Regions from separate parts of the Streptomyces sp. NPDC033178 genome, predicted to be linked through region 2. Evidence: riboswitches for the same ligand, from Rfam matches in the RefSeq annotation. Region 2 holds a riboswitch; the other holds the start of a gene.
The links. Region 2 has a riboswitch for glycine ahead of gcvT (glycine cleavage system aminomethyltransferase GcvT). Riboswitches for the same ligand answer to the same signal wherever they lie in the genome.

Region 1: it holds a riboswitch for glycine, as region 2 does, so the genes downstream of both, gcvP (aminomethyl-transferring glycine dehydrogenase) here and gcvT (glycine cleavage system aminomethyltransferase GcvT) in region 2, are expected to answer to the same signal.

Annotation. Positions count from the first base shown of each region.
Region 1 is NZ_JBVIPT010000010.1:5,312-15,981, forward strand. Features, by position in the region: gene ACZ5VQ_RS24300 (DUF881 domain-containing protein) at 1-448, shown strand, start outside; gene ACZ5VQ_RS24305 (FHA domain-containing protein) at 510-1,445, shown strand; gene ftsR (transcriptional regulator FtsR) at 1,488-2,222, shown strand; gene ACZ5VQ_RS24315 (bifunctional nuclease family protein) at 2,309-2,782, shown strand; gene ACZ5VQ_RS24320 (MerR family transcriptional regulator) at 2,997-3,629, shown strand; gene ACZ5VQ_RS24325 (DNA polymerase IV) at 3,826-5,235, shown strand; gene ACZ5VQ_RS24330 (PRC-barrel domain-containing protein) at 5,411-5,785, opposite strand; glycine riboswitch at 5,890-5,985, shown strand; gene gcvP (aminomethyl-transferring glycine dehydrogenase) at 6,171-9,056, shown strand; gene ACZ5VQ_RS24340 (DUF5999 family protein) at 9,160-9,363, opposite strand; gene ACZ5VQ_RS24345 (hypothetical protein) at 9,765-10,361, opposite strand.
Region 2 is NZ_JBVIPT010000016.1:227,332-238,001, forward strand. Features, by position in the region: gene ACZ5VQ_RS34735 (ABC transporter substrate-binding protein) at 1-1,573, opposite strand, end outside; gene ACZ5VQ_RS34740 (ABC transporter permease) at 1,635-2,648, opposite strand; gene ACZ5VQ_RS34745 (enhanced serine sensitivity protein SseB C-terminal domain-containing protein) at 3,054-3,845, opposite strand; gene ACZ5VQ_RS34750 (enhanced serine sensitivity protein SseB) at 4,030-4,818, opposite strand; gene ACZ5VQ_RS34755 (AAA family ATPase) at 4,935-5,621, opposite strand; glycine riboswitch at 5,855-5,962, shown strand; glycine riboswitch at 5,963-6,091, shown strand; gene gcvT (glycine cleavage system aminomethyltransferase GcvT) at 6,125-7,252, shown strand; gene gcvH (glycine cleavage system protein GcvH) at 7,385-7,762, shown strand; gene glyA (serine hydroxymethyltransferase) at 7,776-9,053, shown strand; gene ACZ5VQ_RS34775 (L-serine ammonia-lyase) at 9,191-10,558, shown strand; gene ACZ5VQ_RS34780 (glycoside hydrolase family 25 protein) at 10,650-10,670, shown strand, end outside.

The DNA.
Region 1 (10,670 bases), on a different contig from region 2:
GGAGGCCCGCAAGCAGACGGTCGAGAAGGAGAAGCAACTCGGCATTCTGGCGGGCACCGTGGCGGCGCAGGGTCCCGGCATCACGCTGACCATCGAGGACGAGAAGGGGACGGTCGAGGCCGACATGCTGCTCGACGCGATCCAGGAGCTGCGTGCCGCCGGAGCGGAGGCGATCCAGGTCAACGGCGTACGGGTCGTCGCGGGCACCTATCTGACGGATGTGAGCGGCGGAGTCGCCGTCGACGGGAACAAGATCAGCGCCCCCTATCGTTTCAAGGTCATCGGCAAGCCTCAGGACCTCGAACCGGCGCTCAACATCCCTGGCGGAGTGGTGCAGACTTTGGAGAAGGAGCAGGCCACTGTCACGGTGGAACGATCGGACAAGATCATCGTGGACGCCTTGCGACCGGCGAAGCGGCCTGACTACGCTCGGTCGTCCTCCCAGTGAACAGGGGGTGCTTGGGGGCCGCTCGTCGAGGGCATGAGGTTGCGGGGGGTCGACGCACCGAATGGGTGGTGCGTGGTGGAAACTGTCTGGTGGATACGGACGTTGTGAGGGTGTCCGGCTCGACCGGTGTGTGCAATCAGGGTTCGTCCTGCCCCACGGGCGGGTCTGTTTCGGTCAAGGGGAATCGCCCGTGAAGTTGTTTGCGAAGTTGTTCGGCAAGAGCGCGCGAGAGGGCAGCGACAACGCGACTGCCCGCCATCGTGCACCGCGCCCCTCGGAGGGTGAGGACCAAGGGGACCGCCCCCTGTTCCGAGATCAGGTCGGTGGTCCGGGTGGTGACATTTCCGGTGGTCAGGGCGCGCCGTCTGTTGACCCTGCCCAGTCGGGACGCATAGGTTTCGGCTCCGACCCGTATGCGTCCAACGCCCCGACGGGGCAGCCGCGGCAGGAGGATCCGTCCATGTCGGCCCTGGTGTGTACGAGGTGCGGTAACCGCAACGCGGAGGCGAGCCGCTTCTGCTCCAACTGCGGTGCTCCGTTGCGGGCCGGGGCGACCCCCGAGCGTCCGTCGGAGACCACCTCGACGATCTCCATCTCGGGCCTTGAGGCCTACGACGCCGAGGCCACCGGCCAGACGCAGATGCCGATGCTCTCGCCCGAGGCGCAGGCCGCCGTCGACGCGCTGCCGCTCGGCTCGGCGCTCCTGGTGGTGCGCCGTGGGCCCAACTCGGGCAGCCGCTTCCTGCTGGACGGCGAGCTGACCACCGCCGGCCGTCATCCGCAGAGTGACATCTTCCTGGACGACGTGACCGTGTCGCGCCGCCATGTCGAGTTCCGTCGGGTTCCCGACGGCTCGTTCACGGTGGCGGACGTCGGCAGCCTCAACGGCACGTACGTCAACCGGGAGCGGATCGACTCGGTCCCGCTGTCGAACGGCGACGAGGTGCAGATCGGCAAGTACCGGCTGGTCTTCTACGCGAGCCAGCGGGGTATCTGACCCGCCCCCGGACCCGGTCCGGGGGAACCCTCAGGAAGGTCCATGCTTCGAACACCGAGCGGCGGTGTCGGCCACGGCACCGCCGCCATGGACAACGGACTGATGAGCATCGGCACGGTGCTCAATGTGCTGCGCGACGAGTTCCCCGAAGTCACCATCTCCAAGATCCGCTTCCTGGAGTCGGAGGGGCTCATCGAGCCGCAGCGGACACCGTCGGGGTATCGGAAGTTCAGCCCGGGCGACGTCGAGCGCCTCGGGCACGTCCTGAGGATGCAGCGGGACCACTATCTGCCCCTGAAGGTGATCCGCGAGCACCTGGACGCCGTGGAGCGCGGTGAGGCGCTGCCGTTGCCGTCGGTGGGGCGTCAGCGCGACGGCGAGGTGCTCTGCGAGTCCGAGGGGCCGACCGTGGCCCGGATCGGGCGGGCCGAGCTGCTGGCCGCCGTGGAGATCGGCGAGCAGGAACTCGAGGAGTGGGAGTCGTACGGGCTCATCACACCGCTGCCGGAGGGGGTCTACGACGCTGAGGCGGTGACCGTGGCCGGTCTCGTCGTGGAACTGGGGCGGTTCGGGATCGAGCCGCGCCATCTGCGTGCCGTGAAGGCCGCCGCCGACCGTGAGGCCGGCCTTGTCGACCAGGTCGTGGCCCCGCTGCGGCGTCACCGCAATCCGCAGACCAGGGCGCACGCGGAGGCGCAGACCAAGGAGCTGGCGGGGCTGGCGGTGAAGCTGCACGCCGCGCTGGTGCAGTCCGCGCTCGGGGTGCGGCTGCCCTGACCCGGTGGGTCGCGTGGAGCGCGGGATCGGGCGCCCAATCCGTGCCCGACTACCCAAAGATGCCGGGCACGGCCTAGGGTTGCTGTGTGAACGAGCTCGACGTCGTAGGTGTCCGGGTCGAAATGCCCTCCAACCAACCGATCGTGCTCCTGCGTGAAGTGGGAGGCGACCGTTACCTCCCCATCTGGATCGGGCCGGGGGAGGCGACGGCGATCGCCTTCGCACAGCAGGGCATGGCCCCCGCGCGACCGCTGACCCACGACCTGTTCAAGGACGTGCTGGAGGCCGTCGGCCAGGAGCTCACCGAGGTGCGCATCACGGACCTGCGGGAGGGCGTCTTCTACGCGGAGCTGGTGTTCGCCAGCGGAGTCGAGGTAAGCGCCCGGCCGTCCGACGCCATAGCGCTCGCGCTGCGCACCGGGACGCCGATCTACGGCAGCGACGGGGTGCTGGACGACGCCGGCATCGCGATCCCGGACGAGCAGGAGGACGAGGTGGAGAAGTTCCGCGAGTTCCTCGACCAGATCTCGCCCGAGGACTTCGGGACCAACAGCCAGTGACCTTCCGGTCCGGGCTCCAGTGACCCTCCGGGACCGCCGGACGACAGGCCGTGCGGCGGTTGTCCCGAGAGCATTCGGCTAGCCTTTCCCCGCGGTGGGACACGGGAAACCACTCCTAGGGTGATTATCACTCGGCGTGCCGAGTGTGGCGGTCGTTGACGCACCCCCGGTGGCTGCCTACCGTCGAGAAGGCAGGTCAAGGACGGAGGTCGGCGTGAGAAGCAGCGGCGACGGTACGGCTGGGGGTGCCCCCGGACCCGGTCTGGGGGAGAGCAGCCCGTACCCGCTTCACAGCAGCGCGGCCGATCACGTACAGCGGCCGACAGCGGTGCCCGAGGACGGCGGGGTGGCGTCCGAGGAGGTCGGTTATCGGGGGCCCACGGCCTGCGCGGCCGCGGGCATCACCTACCGACAGCTCGACTACTGGGCCAGAACCGGCTTGGTCGAGCCGAGTGTGCGGGCCGCCTACGGGTCGGGGACGCAGCGGCTCTACAGCTTCCGGGACGTCGTCGTCCTGAAGATCGTCAAGCGGTTCCTCGACACCGGGGTCTCGCTGCAGAACATCCGCACCACGGTCCAGCACCTGCGTGAGCGCGGGTTCCGGGACCTGGAGCGGATGACGCTGATGAGCGACGGCGCGACGGTCTACGAGTGCTCCTCGCCCGACGAGGTCCACGCGCTCCTCCAGGGCGGCCAGGGCATCTTCGGGATCGCGGTGGGCGTGGTCTGGCGGGACGTCGAGAGTGCCCTCTCACAGCTGCACGGGGAGCGGGTCGACACGGGCGAGACGCTTGTCCGGCCCAATCCGGCGGACGAGCTGGCGCGGCGGCGTAATCGCGCGGTCTGAGCCGGCGCGGGCGCCGCCTCGGCCGGCGGGTGCTGTCCGGGCCTTCCGGCCTGGCCCTGTCCGGGTCTTTCCGGCCCTGGCGCCCGCCGCCCGGTGCCCGGTGCCTGCGGCTCGGCACACTGGCGGGTCCGGCTCGGCGCCGGTCCGCAGAGTGCGTGCCGGGGCATTGTCAGTGGCGTAGGGCAGCATCGGACATGTGAGAACCGCGCCCACGATCCTGCATCTCGACATGGATGCCTTCTACGCCTCGGCGGAGCAGGCGGCCAAGCCGAGCCTGCGCGGGAAAGCGGTCATCGTGGGCGGGCTCGGGCCTCGGGGCGTGGTGGCTACCTGTTCGTACGAGGCACGGGTCTTCGGGGTGCATTCGGCGATGCCCATGGCGCAGGCCCGCCGGCTGGCGCCGAACGCCGCGTATCTCGTACCGCGCTTCGGCCTCTACCGGGAGGTCAGCGAGCAGGTGATGGGCCTGCTGCGGGATCTGTCGCCCCTGGTGGAGCCGCTGAGCCTGGACGAGGCGTTCGTGGACCTGGAGGCCGGTCAGACGGCCTGGGACGCGGAGTCGGCGCGGCTGACCGGGGTGAAGCTGCGCGGGGACATCAGGGCCGTCACCGGGCTGACCGGGTCCGTGGGGCTCGCCGCCTCCAAGATGCTCGCGAAGATCGCCTCCGAGCAGGCCAAGCCCGACGGGCTGGTGCTGATAGAGCCCGGCACCGAGCGGGAACTGCTCGCCCCCATGACCGTTCGTACGCTGCCGGGCGTGGGGCCCGCCACGGGGGACCATCTGCGGCGGGCCGGGATCACCACGGTCGGGGAGATCGCCGAGGCGGGCGAGGACGAGCTCGTACGGCTCCTGGGGAAGGCCCACGGGGTCGCGCTGTACGCCATGGCGCTAGCGCACGACGTGCGGCCCGTGGTGGCCGAGCGAGACACCAAGTTGGTGTCCGTCGAGGACACGTACGACGTGGACATCCATGACCGGGTGCGGGTGCGGATGGAGGTCCAGCGGCTCGCCGACCGGTGTGTGCGGCGGTTGCGGGGCGCCCATCTGTCGGGGCGGACCATCGTGCTGAAGGTGCGGCGGTACGACTTCTCGACGCTGACCCGGTCCGAGACGCTCAGAGGGCCCACGGACGACCCCGCGGTGGTGCGGGAGGCCGCCGCGCGGTTGCTGGAGTCCGTGGACACCACGGGCGGCGTACGGCTTCTGGGGGTGGGGGTCTCGGGGCTCGCCGACTACACGCAGGAGGATCTCTTCGCCCAGGCTCGGACGGCTGCCGCCGCTGCCGCCGCCGAGGAGGAGCCGGAGCACGCGGAGAAGGACGAAGCCGAGGAGGTGGCCGAGGAGCCGGTGCCTCCGGCGGAGAGACGGTGGCATGCGGGGCACGATGTGCGGCACGCCGAGTTTGGGCACGGGTGGGTGCAGGGGAGCGGGCTGGGGCGGGTGACTGTGCGGTTCGAGACGCCGGACTCCATGCCGGGGCGGGTGCGGACGTTCCGGAGCGATGATCCCTTGCTGGAGGCTGCGGAGCCGTTGCCCTTGGTGGAGCGGAGGCCTGGGGATGTGGGGGCACCTGCGGGGTCGCCTGCGGCGGGCGGGGAGGGGTGACTTCGGTGCGGGTGCGTGTGTGCGAGCGGGTTGGTTGTGGCTGGTTGCGCCGTTCCCCGCGCCCCTGAAAGCGCGGGGCTGGGGTGTGTTTGCGGGTGCGGGTCAGTTGTGGCTTGCTGCGCAGTTCCCCGCGCCCCAAAACAGACCGGCGTCGCCCTTGCCCCCTTGGAGCCCCTTACTGGGAGTCGTCCTTTCCTGCCAGGTGGCCGAAGTCGTGGTCCGGGAAGGGGGGCGGGGGGGCTATGTCCAGGCCGTAGTGGTGGTAGAGCTGGAGTTCTTGTTCGGGGGAGAGGTGGCGGCCCACTCCGAAGTCGGGGGCGTCCTTGATCAGGGCGCGTTCGAAGGGGACGCGCAGTGCCCCGTCGGCCAGCTCGCTGGGCTCCAGGGGGACGAAGGCGTCTCTGCTGAACAGGCCGGTGCGTATGGCCGCCCACTCCGGTACGCCGGTCGCGTCGTCGAGGTAGACCTCGTCGACCGTGCCGATTTTGGTGCCGTTGCGGTCGAACGCCTTGCGGCCTATCAGGTTGCGCGGATCGATGTCGGTCTGCACGGGCCCTCCAGCTGCTCGCAACTCATCCGTAAGCACTACGAAAGAGCACTTTGAGGAGGGCGGCCACTCGAGGGAACCCCGCTGGTACGCTGGGCAACGGCTGCTGACCCCGTGCGGGAGAGTCCTCCAGGCTTCATCGGAGGCGCCGAAGGAGCAAATCCTCCCCGGAATCTCTCAGGCCCACGTACCGCATGGACGAGGTCACTCTGGAAAGCAGAGCGGTGTTCGAGCTTTTTGACGGGCTCCGCTCTCACCGACGGTGAAAACCGGTGCGCCTTCGCGGGCGGCCCGGTGAAGCTCTCAGGTTGAGATGACAGAGGGGGAGGCCGTCCGGGCACCCATGCAGTGGTGCCCTCGAAGGTCGTCAGACCAGGAGGCCTCCGCAATGACCGCCCATCGTATTCCGCTCTCAGAGCTCGAACAGGGAATCCCCTTCGAGCAGCGCCACATCGGGCCCGACACCGAAGCCCGGGCCAAGATGCTCGCGCACGTGGGGTACGGCTCGCTCGACGAGCTGACGGCCACCGCGGTCCCGGATGTGATCAAGAACGCCGACTCGCTCGAACTGCCGGGCGCCCGCACCGAGGCCGAGGTTCTGGCCGAGCTGCGCTCCCTCGCGGACCGCAACCAGGTGCTGGATTCCATGATCGGGCTCGGGTACTACGGGACGTTCACGCCGCCCGTCATTCTGCGGAACGTCATGGAGAGCCCGGCCTGGTATACGGCGTACACGCCCTACCAGCCCGAGATCTCGCAGGGTCGGCTGGAGGCGCTGCTGAACTTCCAGACCGTGGTCGCCGACCTCACCGGTCTGCCGACCTCCGGGGCCTCGCTGCTCGACGAGGGCACGGCGGCCGCCGAGGCCATGGCGCTGTCGCGGCGCATGGGCAAGAACAAGAAGGGCCTGTTCCTCGTCGACGCGGACACCATGCCGCAGACCATCGCCGTGATCGAGACCCGCGCCGAGCCGACCGGCGTCGAGGTCGTCGTCGCCGACCTGAGCGACGGCATTCCGGCCGAGCTCGCCGAGCGCGAGATCAACGGCGTGCTCCTCCAGTACCCCGGCGCCTCCGGTGCCGTACGGGACCTCAGGCCCGTCGTCGAGCGGGCGCACGAGCTGGGCGCGGTCGTCACCGTCGCCGCCGATCTGCTCGCCCTGACGCTGCTCACCTCGCCCGGTGAGCTCGGCGCCGACATCGCGGTCGGTACGACGCAGCGCTTCGGTGTGCCGATGGGATTCGGCGGGCCGCACGCCGGATACATGGCCGTCCGTGAGAAGTTCGCGCGCAGCCTGCCCGGCCGGCTGGTCGGCGTCTCGGTCGACGCGGACGGCAACAAGGCGTACCGGCTCGCCCTGCAGACGCGCGAGCAGCACATCCGCCGCGAGAAGGCGACCAGCAACATCTGTACGGCCCAGGTGCTGCTCGCCGTGATGGCCGGGATGTACGCCGTCTACCACGGGCCCCAGGGCCTGAAGTCCATCGCGCGGCGCACCCACCGGTACGCCACGATCCTCGCCGCGGGTCTGAAGGCCGGCGGGGTCGAGGTCGTCCACGAGGCGTACTTCGACACGCTGACCGTGCGGGTGCCGGGCAAGGCGGCCGAGACGCTCGCGGCGGCGCGCCGGGGCGGGGTCAACCTCCGGCTCGTCGACGCCGACCACCTGTCCCTCGCCTGCGACGAGACCACCACGCGGGCCCAACTGGGCGCCGTCTGGGCCGCGTTCGGGGTCGACGGCGACGTTGCCGCGCTGGACGGGGCGACGGAGGACACGTTGCCGGCCGTGCAGCTGCGCACCGACGAGTACCTCACGCACCCGGTCTTCCACCAGTACCGGTCCGAGACCGCGATGCTGCGCTACCTGCGCCGGCTCGCCGACCGTGACTACGCGCTCGACCGGGGCATGATCCCGCTGGGCTCCTGCACGATGAAGCTGAACGCGACGACCGAGATGGAGCCGGTGACCTGGCCCGAGTTCGGGCAGCTGCACCCCTTCGCGCCCGCCGAGCAGGCGCAGGGCTATCTCACGCTCATCCGTGAGCTGGAGGAGCGGCTCGCCGAGGTCACGGGCTACGACAAGGTGTCGCTGCAGCCCAACGCCGGTTCGCAGGGCGAGCTGGCCGGTCTGCTGGCCGTACGCGGCTACCACCGGGCCAATGGCGACGAGCAGCGCACGGTCTGCCTCATCCCGTCGTCCGCGCACGGGACGAACGCCGCGAGTGCGGTGATGGCCGGGATGAAGGTCGTCGTCGTGAAGACCGCCGACGACGGCGAGATCGACGTCGAGGACCTGCGGGCCAAGATCGAGCAGCACCGCGACGAGCTGTCGGTGCTGATGATCACGTACCCCTCGACGCACGGGGTGTTCGAGGAGCACGTCGCCGACATCTGTGCCCAGGTGCACGAGGCGGGCGGCCAGGTGTATGTCGACGGCGCCAACCTCAACGCGCTGGTGGGGCTTGCCAAGCCGGGGCACTTCGGTGGCGACGTCTCGCACCTGAACCTGCACAAGACGTTCTGCATCCCGCACGGCGGCGGCGGTCCTGGCGTGGGTCCGGTCGGGGTGCGCTCGCACCTGGCGCCGTATCTGCCGAACCACCCGCTGCAGCCCGCCGCCGGCCCGGAGACCGGCGTGGGCCCGATCTCGGCCGCTCCCTGGGGCTCCGCGGGCATCCTGCCCATCTCGTGGGCGTACGTCCGTCTCATGGGCGGTGAGGGGCTCAAGCGGGCCACCCAGGTCGCCGTGCTCAGTGCCAACTACATCGCCAAGCGTCTTGAGCCGCACTACCCGGTGCTCTACACCGGTCCCGGCGGGCTCGTGGCGCACGAGTGCATCATCGATCTGCGGCCGCTGACCAAGGCGACCGGTGTGAGCGTCGACGACGTCGCCAAGCGGCTGATCGACTACGGGTTCCACGCGCCGACGATGTCCTTCCCGGTGGCCGGCACGCTGATGATCGAGCCCACGGAGAGCGAGGACCTGACCGAGATCGACCGGTTCTGCGACGCGATGATCGCCATCCGTGCGGAGATCGAGAAGGTCGGCTCGGGCGAGTGGGCGGCGGACGACAACCCGCTGCGGAACGCCCCGCACACGGCCGCCGCGCTCGGCGACGCCTGGGAGCACGCGTACAGCCGCGAGGAGGCGGTGTTCCCGGCCGGTGTCTCGGCCGCGGACAAGTACTGGCCGCCGGTGCGCCGGATCGACCAGGCGTACGGCGACCGGAACCTGGTCTGCTCCTGCCCGCCGCTGGACGCCTACGAAGAGTAGTCACCGGCGGACATGCGTCGGGGCCGGTTCCGGGATTGCTTCCCGGGCCGGCCCCTCATGTGTCCGGACGGCCTGCCACGCCGCCCTTGGTGCACCGCGCCGCTCAGGCGGCGGTCATCACGTCCAGGGCCACAGGGCGATGTGGAGCGATGATCCGGCCGTCCGGCAGGAGCTCACCGGTGTCCTCGAAGAGGAGAACGCCGTTGCACAGCAGGCTCCATCCCTGCTCCGGGTGGTGCGCCACGAGAAGCGCGGCCTCCCGGTCGGCGGAGTCGGCTGTCGGGCACGGTGGCTGGTGCTGGCACATTGATGGGATCTTTCGCTTCGGTGTGAGGTCGGTGATCGGTGTCGTGTCTGTTCCGCGGCTCGAACTGATGCTCATTGCCGCCCCCCGTTTGTCAGATGGTCCGGAACCCAGTGTTGCCCTACGGGCGTCAATCCGCAGGGATTTGGCGTCAGCGCTCCTCACAGGTTGATGACGCATCACCCGTGCGGACGGTTCATTCCAACTGGGCTGCCTCTTCGGGTGGTTCGCAATGGTCGGATGGGGCTAGTCCGGACGGGCCGGGGGTGCGCAGCGTCCCCCGGTCGTCACTCCACGCAACACCGCCCCCAAAGCAACACCGTCCCCAAAGCGACACCGTCCCCGCGCAGCAGCGTGCCCCGCGGCCGGGGTGGGGCCGCGGGGCACGGAAACCGGGGGGGCGCTCAGGCGGGTGAGCCGAGCAGCGGGGCGGGCGTCGGTGTCGGCGTGAGCCGATGGGTCAGCACGGGCAGCAGCTCGGCCACGCGGTGCGGTCGGTGCGCGGCGATGCCGGGCGGGGCCGGAGCCAGCGGCACCAGCAGGTCGGTGGCCGCGGGATGGCCCTCGGCGCCGTCGGCCGCGCAGTCGCCGTGCAGCCAGAGTGTGAGCATGTAGAGCTCGGGTACGGACAACAGGCGGGCCTGGTATGACCCGGTCATCGTCTCGGCCTGGCGCAGGGCGCGCTCGGTGGCGGTGACGTACGGGCCCTCGAAGAAGTGCGAGAAGGCCCAGCCGTCGGGGGTCAGCCTCGTTTCCGCGGCCGCCACGGCGCGTTCGCCGCAGCGGATCAGGAAGCGCCACCCGGCCAGGCGGGTGGCCGAGGCGCCCGCCGGGGTGATCCGGTCGAGCACGTGGACGGGCAGCGGCAGATCGGGTGTGGCGGGTCCCTGGGCGTTGCGCAGGGACGGGGTACGCGCTTCACGGACCGCGGTGGGGGAACCGAGGGCGGTGAGGACGGTGCGCAACGCGGGCGCGGGAGCCGGGGGCACATGCAGCGGCATGGTGGGTCGCCTCTCGTTCGACAGGCATGGTGGTGCGAGGGCGGGGGCGGACGGCGCTGTCAGCTCTCGGGTCGGAGGAGCGAGGGCCCAAGGTCCGGTCGTCAAAGTGACGTCGTTCGCACGAAGGGTCGGCCGCGTGGCGGGCGGCACTTTGACGGCAGGACCTACCATGGCCAACGCCAACTCTCTGCCTCGTTCGCGGAGTTTATACGACACGTGTTCTGACGGTGTTTCGTCTAGCCGTTCCGCGCATTAAGGGCAAGAGACAATTCGGTCGGCGTGACGTGCGTTTGGTCCTGGTTCTCCAGG
Region 2 (10,670 bases):
TCGACTTGTCCTTGATCAGGGCGAAGTTGTTGTTGCCGCTCTCGAGGATGTACTTGCTGTCCCACAGCGGCATGCCGTAGCCCTGGACGGTCGGGAAGTCCGGACCCCAGCCCATGATGATGATGCCGTAGCCCTTCTTCTTCACGTTCTCGGGGCTACCGATGATGCCGGTGGTCTGGGCACCGTCGAACTGGTCGATGTCGACGGTGATGCCGACCTTCTTCAGCGAGGCCTGGAGGGACTCGGCGGTGGCGACCTCGACCGGCTTGTTGTTACGGACCGCGATGGTGGTCTTGAAGCCGTTCGGCTGACCGCAGAGCTTGAGCTCTTCCTTGGCCTTGGCGACGTTGCCGTTCTTGTTCGTCGTGGCCGACTCGTACGGGTCGTACTTCTGGCCCTCGGAACCGGGGACGGACGGCGGCAGCATGTTGGTGCCGATGTCGCCACCGGCGACCGGGCCACCGCGAGCGGTCTGCAGCGACTCGTGGTCGGCGCCGTAGATCACGGCCTTGCGGCAGTGCACGTTGTCGAACGGCTTGACGCTCTGCGGGAAGACCGCGTAGCGGATGTAGCCGGAGACCGGGTTGTCCAGGTTGCCCTTGTGCTGCTTCAGGGCGGTGGTGCGGCCCTGCGGGGACAGACCGGTCTGGCCGATGTCCAGGTCGTAGTCGCCGTTGATCAGACGCTGGTCCATGTCATTGGCGTTGGTGAACAGCGTCAGCGAGATCTTGTCCGGGTACGCCTTGCGGATCGGGTCCGAGGACTGCTTCCAGTTCTCGTTGCGGACCAGGACCAGCTTCTTGTTCGGCGTGTACGACTGGAACTTGTACGGGCCGGAGGAGAAGGGCTTCAGGCCGTACTTCGACTTGGTGTCCTTGTCCTGACGGACCGGGGACGCCGAAGCCAGGCCGAGGATGTCCTCGAAGTCCGAGTTGGCCTCGGGCAGCTTGAAGATGACGGTCTTGTCGTCCGGCGTCTCGATCGCCTTCAGACCGAGCTTGTCCTTGGACTTGTCCTTGTACGGGCCCGGGTACTCGCCCTTGGGGTCGAGGACGTCCTTCAGGTAGACCGGACCGCCGGACAGGACGTCCTGCGCCCAGACGCGCTCGATGCCGTACTTGACGTCCTTGGAGGTGATGGGCTTGCCATCCTCCCAGGTGACCCCGTCACGCAGCGTGTACGTGTAGGTCTTGCCGTCGTCGGAGATCTTCGCCGTGCTGGTGGCGAGGTCCGGGGTGACCTCGGCGCCCTTGGCTCCGGGCTCCGCCTTGCCGGTCACCAGCGTGCGGCTGTAGTACCGCATGAAGTTCCAGGCGAAGCCGTAGTAGCCGCGCGTGGTGTCCCACGAGTCGGCGTCCTGGGCGCCCGCGAACTTCAGCTCGCCGCCCTTCTTGGCGAGGGAGGCCTGCGCGACCTTGTTGTTGGCTGCGTTGAAGCCGGCCGCGCCGTTCTTCGAGCCGCCGTCGTCGTCGTTGCCGCCGCCGCCGCACGCCGCCGTGGACAGCAGCGCAGCGACCACGGCTGCGGCGGCCGCGGCCTGCTTGCGCCGCCCTGTGGTGCGTTGGGTACTCACTCGGATCCTCCGATATGTAGCGGCCCGTCGACAGATGACGGGGCCCTGGGGGTACGGCAGTTCAGCGGGAACCCTTCGGGTCGAGCGCATCGCGTACGCCGTCGCCGAAGAGGTTGAAGGAGAGCACGGTGATGAAGATCGCCACACCCGGGATCACCATGTACATGGGGTCCGAGTCGTAGTAGTCGATCGCGGAGGAGAGCATCTGTCCCCAGGAGGCGGTGGGCGGCTTGACGCCCACGCCCAGGAAGCTGAGCGCCGCCTCGGTGAGGATGTTGGTCGGGATCATCATCGTCGTGTACACGATGATGGGCGCGACGAGGTTGGGCAGCAGCTCCTTGAACAGGATGTAGAACCGCCCGGCCCCGAGGCTGCGCGCGGCCTCCACGTACTCGCGCTCACGCAGGGACAGCGTCTGACCGCGCACCACGCGTCCCACATAGGGCCAGCCGAAGAATCCGATCACCAGGATCATGACGAACAGGCGCACGCCCGTACCCGTCAGGCCCAGCATCTCGTTCGGCATGACCGAGACCAGCGCGATGATGAAGAGCAGCTGCGGGAAGGCCAGCAGGCCGTCCATCACGCGGCTGACGAGGGCGTCGACCCAGCCGCCGAAGTAGCCGGCGAGGACGCCGAGCACGGTGCCGAGCACCACGGCCACCAGGGCCGAAAGGAAGCCGACTAGCAGCGAGATGCGGGCGCCGTAGACGATCCGGGCGAAGATGTCGCGGCCGCTGACCGGTTCGACGCCGAGAAGGTGGTCTCCGCTGATTCCACCGAAGGACCCGGTGGGGGTCGAGAAGAGCGGATCGATCAGGTCCTCGTGGTGGGACTCGGGGTCCTGCCCGACCAGGTTCGTGATCACGGGAGCGAGCAGCGCGATCGCGATCAGCACGAGAACGATGACGCCGCCCGTCAGGGCGAGCTTGTCCCGCTTCAGGCGCTCCCAGGCGATGCGGCCGAGGGAACGACCCTGTACCGCCTTCGCCTCGGCGGAGCCGGCTACGAGCGCCGCCTCCTCGGCCGCGCTCGGGGCGGCTTCGGCCGTCGGCTCGTGCAATGGTGCCGTCATCGTGGCAGGGACCCCTCTCAACCGGCGGTAGCCGGCCCACACTTGCCGCTGTAGCGGCGTGATCAGTCCGTCGTACACGGGGGATAAACCCCCTGGACCGGGAGTCTTCAACGCCTCGGCGATCTGTTGCCAGACCTGACGGTGAATGGATGCGCAAACGTGATGCTGTCAGGAGGGTTCCGTTATCCGAACGCCGGGTAACGGGGGTCGGACGCGGGAGTTTTGGTACGAAAGGGGCCTCGCAGCCCATTTACCCGCGTAGATCGGGACATACCACCCACGGATGATGCGGGAGTGGGAGCCGGTGCTCCACGGGTTGGACTCGACATGACCCGGATCGTCTCAGGTGCTTCGACCGGATCGTCTCAGACCCAACGAATCGTCTCAGCAGGCGCCCGGGTCATCTCAGTAGGTGCCCGGGAATCCGTATCCGCCGGCCGCCGGCGCCTGGGCGGGCGCCGCGTGGGCCTCACGATCGTAGAACGGCCGCGCGTTGATCCGCAGCCACAGGGCCACCGGGTCGTACTCGTCGGACATCGCGACCGTCGACACCGGCAGACCGTCCGGCACCGCACCGATGGACTGCTGCATCATCGCCCGCACCGAGTCCACGGCGGGCGGGCTGGTGTCGTACACATCGAGCCCGATGGCGAGGTACGGCGCCCCGAGCGCGGGCTGCACCCAGGCGCGGCGCAGCGATCTGACGGCGGTGGTCCGGTGCGCGTTCTGCGTGAGCAGGGCGTAGAACTGCGGGATCTCGATGCCCGGCTCGGACAGCCTGAGCGGGCCCGCGGGCTGCCGCTCCAGGCCGGTTGCGATACGACGCAGATCCAGCCAGGGGATGCCGACGCCGCCGCCCGGCGCGTGCGGGTTCAGCCACAGGCCGTAGTGGTCGGGGTAGAGCGTGCGGGCCACGTCGAGTCCGTCGACCACCTCGTACGAACGGTTCCAGCCGCTCGCCGAGAGCTCCTGGGCGGAGGTCACACAGGGCGCGTAGCCGAAGCCGTCGACCTCCATGTTCCCGTACTGGGCGTCGGGCGAGCCCGCCTGGCCGTGCCAGAGCAGCATCCAGACCTGGCCGGACGACGGGGTCGCGAGGGCACGCAGGAGCGCCTCGTAGGCGTCGTAACGCCCGGGCGTCACTTGGCGCAGCATGTGCTCGACCTGCCCGGCCGCGGCCGTGCCCGACGCGCTCACCTTCTACCGCCCCTTCGTGACATCCCTGACATACAGGTCCATTCGACGGGGCGCCGTGCTCGCTTGAGCATGGCACCACCCCGACCGAGCCATGAAACCAGCTTAAGTGGCGATCCCGACAGCACCGTTGCGCTCCGCTGGGAAAGCTGTTGAGAGCTCGGGATTTTCCGTGGGGCGGCGAAGGCTAGTGGGCCCGGGTGTAGAAGGGCCGCACCTGGGCCCGCAGCCAGTCGCCCACCGGGTCCTGGGCCACGTCCAGGAAGACGAGGTTCACCGGGTGCGGCACGGGGACCTGGCCGAGGGCGCGGCCCACGGCGTCCAGGGGGAGGGTGCGGGCGTCGTCGTGCCAGTGGGCCAGCTCGACGCCGATGAACATCACGGGGTCGGCGCCCTCGACGCTCGCCAGACAGCGGCGGGCGCTCAGGACGACACCGGTCGCGGCGAACTCCGCGGAGGCGGCGGCCAGGAAGTCCACCGGGTCGTGCTGCCAGTCCGGCTGGAAGAGCCGCACACGGCCGCCGCTCGACGGCCCGTCCAGCTCGCTGCGCCCGGCCCGGCACAGCTCGGCCACGGCGGGCGGCGGCAGCGGCACCCCGACCGTGCCGTCCGGGTTCACCACGATGCCCACCTGGGGCGGCAGACCGCGCGCGAACTCGACGGCGGGCGCCACCGTGTACGACAGGTGGTCTCCGACGACCTGGCGGAACTGCTGCTCCGAGCTGAAGACCGGCACGTACGCCTGTCCGCCGAGCTCCATCGTGGGCAGGTCGAGCGGGCCGCTGTGCGGGCCGCCGCCCTCGGGCAGCGGCACCCAGAGGAAGCTGCGGCCCATGACCTCCACGATCCGGGCCCCCGCGGAAGGCGACGCCGCACCGAGGGAGGCGGCCAGTACCGCCTCCAACTCGTTGCCGGGCCAGCCGACATGGGGGTGTGGGTGCGCTTGCACCGGAATGTCCTGTGCCGGGAAGTCCATCTCTCTACCGCCTGCTCGAACCGCCGTCTGCGGCTGTCGAGATTACGCGTACGCGCCCTCCCCCGCCGCAGTCCGTCCGGCTCACCGGGACCTCGGTCCGTCCGGTCACTGGGACCTCAGTCGCCGAAGTCCACCCGCCGCAGCACGTCCGCCGCCGCCCGGTCGATGAGCACCGCCGAACCGCAGCCGTCCGGCAGGTCGCCCTTCTCCACGGAACGCAAGAGCCGGCCGAACGCGCCGCGGTGCCGCGCGAACGCGTACCGCGAGACACCCCGGCCCCGCTCGCGCTGGCCGTCCAGGGCCGTGCCGGGGTCCACGTCGAGCAGCAGCAGGTGCAGGGTGCCGCCGCGCCGCCGGGCGTCCCGGGCCAGCCAGCTGCGCACCCAGGCCTGCGTCCCGCAGTCGTGCACCACGACCCCTTCGCCGGACCGCAGGGCCCGGCGCAGGCCCGCGTAGTGCGCGGCGCGGACCAGAGGCCGGTAGACCGCGTACGGCAGGAAGCGGGCGAGCCTGCCGTCCCAGCGGTCGCGGGTGTCCTGGGAGTCGATGCGGCGGCCTGTCACCGCCCGGCGCATCAGGGTCGACTTGCCGCTGCCGGGCAGGCCCGTGACCACCACCAGGTCGGACGTGCCGAAGCGGAGGCCGTGCGGGCTGTGTCCCGCGCGCTCCCGCAGATCGCGGACGACGGGCGCCGGAAGCGGGCCGCACGCCTCCCCGGCCGGGGCAGTGGGCTGCTTGGGCAGCGCGATGGCCGCGCTCGTGGCGTACGCCGTGGTCCTGTTCACCCTGATCGTCCTCCCCATGGGGTCGGGAGACCCATCCCCGTCGAGTGTAAAGAGAAGGTAATGCGCTGGTCCCCTCATTTCTGTTCTCGTCCTGCCACAGCCCCGTCACAGATCACTGTGGATGCCTGTGGATCCTGTGCGGACGCCATGCGGCCGGGCCAGGCGCCGCGCACCGCCCCCTCGCGAAGAGTCCCCTGCCGCGCCGCTCCGATGCGTGCAATGATGTGCCCGCCAACTGCATACCGGCCGCTTGAATCCGCGCGGGAGAGTTCCGGACACGTTTTTGCGTACGTGGTCCGGGCGCCGAAGGAGCAAGTCCCTCCCTTGAATCTCTCAGGCACCGTTACCGCGCGGGCGAGGCACATCTGAAAAGCGGGCCGTCCCCCTGTCACCAGGGCTTCGGCTCCACCCAAGGTGCAAGTCAGTGACCGTCCGGTCGACCGGTGGTCACGGCGAACCTCTCAGGTTCCGATGACAGATGGGGAGGAACGACCTCGCCGTCATGCCTTGGGAGCCCCACCGTGAGCAGTAACGCCCCCGTTGAACCGCGCCACACCGCGCTCGACGCCCTGCATCGTTCGCTCGGCGCGACGATGACCGATTTCGCCGGCTGGGACATGCCCCTGCGGTACGGCTCCGAGCGCGACGAGCACCTCGCCGTACGGACGAAGGCCGGTCTCTTCGACCTCTCCCACATGGGCGAGATCACCGTCACCGGGCCCCAGGCCGCCGCGCTGCTCGACTTCGCCCTGGTCGGCAACATCGGGGGTGTGAAGCCCGGCCGGGCCCGCTACACCATGATCTGCCGGGCCGACGGCGGCATCCTCGACGACCTGATCGTCTACCGGCTCGCGGAGACCACGTACATGGTCGTCGCCAACGCCTCCAACGCGCAGACGGTCCTGGACGCGCTCGTGGAGCGGGCCGAGGGCTTCGACGCCGAGGTCCGAGACGACCGGGACGCCTACGCGCTGCTCGCCGTACAGGGCCCCGAGTCCCCCGGGATCCTCAAGTCCCTCACCGACGCCGACCTGGACGGCCTGAAGTACTACGCCGGCCTGCCGGGCACGGTCGCGGGCGTCCCTGCCCTGATCGCGCGCACCGGCTACACCGGCGAGGACGGCTTCGAGCTCTTCGTGGCACCGGCCGACGCCGAGAAGCTGTGGCAGGCGCTGACCGACGCGGGCACCCCCGTCGGGCTCGTCCCCTGCGGCCTCTCCTGCCGGGACACCCTGCGCCTGGAGGCGGGCATGCCGCTGTACGGGCATGAGCTGAGCACCTCACTCACGCCCTTCGACGCAGGGCTCGGCCGGGTCGTGAAGTTCGAGAAGGAGGGCGACTTCGTGGGGCGCGAGGCGCTGACCGAGGCCGCCGCCCGCGCCGAGTCGCAGCCCCCGCGCGTCCTCGTCGGCCTGATCGCCGAGGGCCGCCGCGTGCCGCGCGCCGGATACCCGGTCGTCGCCGACGGCAAGGTCGTCGGCGAGGTCACCTCCGGCGCGCCCTCACCGACCCTCGGCAAGCCGATCGCGATGGCGTACGTCGACGCCGCGCACTCCGCACCCGGCTCGCCCGGTGTCGGCGTGGACATCCGGGGCAGCCACGAGCCGTACGAGGTCGTGGCGCTGCCCTTCTACAAGCGCCAGAAGTAGATCCTGGTCCAGCGAGCGCCGGACAGTGAACCCTGGTCCGTGAGCGTCATGAAGTGACCCTGAGCACATCCGCCCAGGTCACCCCCAGTCCCCCTGCATCAGCACTCCCCCGCGTACAGGAGAATTCAGGCCATGAGCAACCCCCAGCAGCTGCGCTACAGCAAGGAGCACGAGTGGCTGTCGGGCGCCGAGGACGGCGTCTCGACGGTCGGCATCACGGAGCACGCGGCCAACGCGCTCGGCGATGTCGTGTACGTCCAGCTCCCGGAGGTGGGTTCCGCGGTGACCGCGGGCGAGACCTGCGGCGAGCTGGAGTCGACCAAGTCGGTGAGCGATCTGTACTCGCCCGTCTCCGGTGAGATCACCGAGATCAACCAGGACGTCGTGGACGACCCCGCGCTGGTGAACACCGCCCCGTTCGAGGGCGGCTGGCTGTTCAAGGTACGGGTCGCGGAGGAGCCGAAGGACCTGCTCTCCGCGGACGAGTACACCGAATTCTCCGGCAGCTAAGGACTCCTGACCGATGTCGCTTCTGAACCAGTCCCTCCACGAGCTCGACCCGGACGTCGCCGCCGCCGTCGACGCCGAGCTGAACCGTCAGCAGTCCACCCTCGAAATGATCGCCTCGGAGAACTTCGCCCCGGTCGCCGTCATGGAGGCCCAGGGCTCGGTCCTCACCAACAAGTACGCCGAGGGCTACCCGGGCCGCCGCTACTACGGCGGCTGCGAGCACGTCGATGTGGCCGAGCAGATCGCCATCGACCGGGTCAAGGAGCTGTTCGGCGCCGAGTACGCCAACGTGCAGCCGCACTCGGGCGCCTCCGCCAACCAGGCCGCGCTGTTCGCGCTGGCCCAGCCCGGCGACACCATCCTCGGCCTGGACCTGGCCCACGGCGGCCACCTGACCCACGGGATGCGGCTCAACTTCTCCGGCAAGCAGTTCAACGTGGTCGCGTACCACGTGGACGAGGCCGGCCTGGTCGACATGGCGGAGGTCGAGCGGCTCGCCAAGGAGCACCGCCCGAAGGTGATCATCGCTGGCTGGTCGGCGTACCCGCGGCAGCTGGACTTCGCCGAGTTCCGCCGTATCGCGGACGAGGTCGAGGCCTACCTGTGGGTCGACATGGCGCACTTCGCGGGTCTGGTCGCGGCCGGTCTCCACCCGAACCCGGTGGAGCACGCGGACGTGGTCACCTCCACCACCCACAAGACGCTGGGCGGCCCCCGCGGCGGGATCATCCTCGCCAAGAAGGCCTTCGCGAAGAAGCTCAACTCGTCCGTCTTCCCGGGCTTCCAGGGCGGCCCCCTGGAGCACGTGATCGCGGCCAAGGCCGTCTCCTTCAAGGTCGCCGCCTCGGAGGACTTCAAGGAGCGCCAGCGCCGTACGGTCGAGGGCGCCCGGATCCTCGCCGAGCGGCTGACGGCTCCCGACGCCCGCGCGGCCGGTGTGAACGTCCTGTCCGGCGGCACGGACGTCCACCTGATCCTGGTCGACCTGCGCGACTCGGAGCTGGACGGCCAGCAGGCCGAGGACCGCCTCCACGAGGTCGGCATCACGGTCAACCGCAACGCCGTCCCGAACGACCCGCGTCCGCCGATGGTCACCTCGGGCCTGCGGATCGGCACGCCCGCCCTCGCCACCCGCGGCTTCACCGCCGAGGACTTCGCCGAGGTCGCGGACGTCATCGCCGAGGCGCTGAAGGCCCCCGCGTCCTTCGGGGAGGCCGACGCGCAGGCGCTGAAGGCCCGGGTGTCCGCACTGGCGGAGAAGCACCCGCTGTACCCCGGTCTGGGCCGCTAGTCCCGTTTCACCGGGGCTCCGCGCACACTGGGAGGTGTGCGCGGAGCCCCGTCCGCCCGTCACCCACCACCACCGCCCTGGTCGCGGCGCTTCGCGCCTTTCGTTCTTCTGCACCACCCCCGCTTTGAGGAGTCCCCGTGGCCATCTCGGTCTTCGACCTGTTCTCGATCGGCATCGGCCCGTCCAGCTCCCACACGGTCGGCCCGATGCGTGCCGCGCGGATGTTCGCCCGCCGGCTGCGCACCGAGGACGTCCTGTCCTCGGTGACCTCGGTACGCGCCGAGCTCTACGGCTCACTGGGCGCGACCGGCCACGGCCACGGCACCCCCAAGGCGGTGCTGCTCGGCCTGGAGGGCGCCTCACCGCGCACGGTGGACGTGGAGGGGGCCGACGAACGGGTGGAGGGCATCAAGTCCTCGGGGCGGATCAACCTGCTCGACGAGCACGAGATCGGCTTCTCCTTCGACGACGACCTGGTCCTGCACCGCCGCAAGACGCTGCCGTACCACGCGAACGGCATGACGCTGTGGGCGTACGACGCCTCGGGCTCCGAACTGCTGTCGAAGACGTACTACTCGGTGGGCGGCGGGTTCGTCGTCGACGAGGACGCGGTGGGCGCGGACCGCATCAAGCTGGACGACACGGTCCTCAAGTACCCCTTCCGCACGGGCGACGAGTTGCTGCGGCTCACCCGCGAGACGGGCCTGTCGATCTCCGCCCTGATGCTGGAGAACGAGCGGGCCTGGCGCACCGAGGACGAGATCCGCGAGGGGCTGCTCGCGATCTGGCGGGTGATGCAGGCGTGCGTCTCGCGCGGCATGTCCCGCGAGGGCATCCTGCCCGGCGGCCTCAGGGTCCGCCGCCGCGCGGCCATGTCGGCCCGCCAACTGCGCGCCGAGGGCGACCCGTTGGCCCATGCGATGGAGTGGATCACGCTCTACGCGATGGCGGTGAACGAGGAGAACGCGGCGGGCGGCCGCGTCGTGACCGCCCCGACGAACGGCGCGGCCGGCATCATCCCGGCGGTCCTGCACTACTACATCAACTTCGTGCCCGGCGCGGACGAGGACGGCGTGGTCCGCTTCATGCTCGCGGCCGGCGCGATCGGCATGCTCTTCAAGGAGAACGCCTCCATCTCCGGCGCCGAGGTCGGCTGCCAGGGCGAGGTCGGCTCGGCCTGCTCGATGGCGGCGGGCGCCCTCGCCGAGGTGCTCGGCGGCTCTCCCGAACAGGTCGAGAACGCCGCGGAGATCGGCATGGAGCACAACCTCGGCCTCACCTGCGACCCGGTCGGCGGCCTCGTCCAGATCCCCTGCATCGAACGCAACGGCATGGCCGCGGTCAAGGCCGTCACGGCGGCCAGGATGGCCATGCGCGGCGACGGCTCCCACAAGGTGTCCCTCGACAAGGTCATCAAGACGATGAAGGAAACGGGCGCGGACATGAGCGTCAAGTACAAGGAGACGGCGCGGGGCGGGCTGGCGGTGAACATCATCGAGTGCTGAGGGTGGGACGGGCGAAGTGGGGGAAGAGCAAAGGAAGTTGCCCCCCACAGGCACCACCGGCACCCGTCCCCCCACCGCACGGAGGAACCACATGCTGCGCGGCATAGACGTC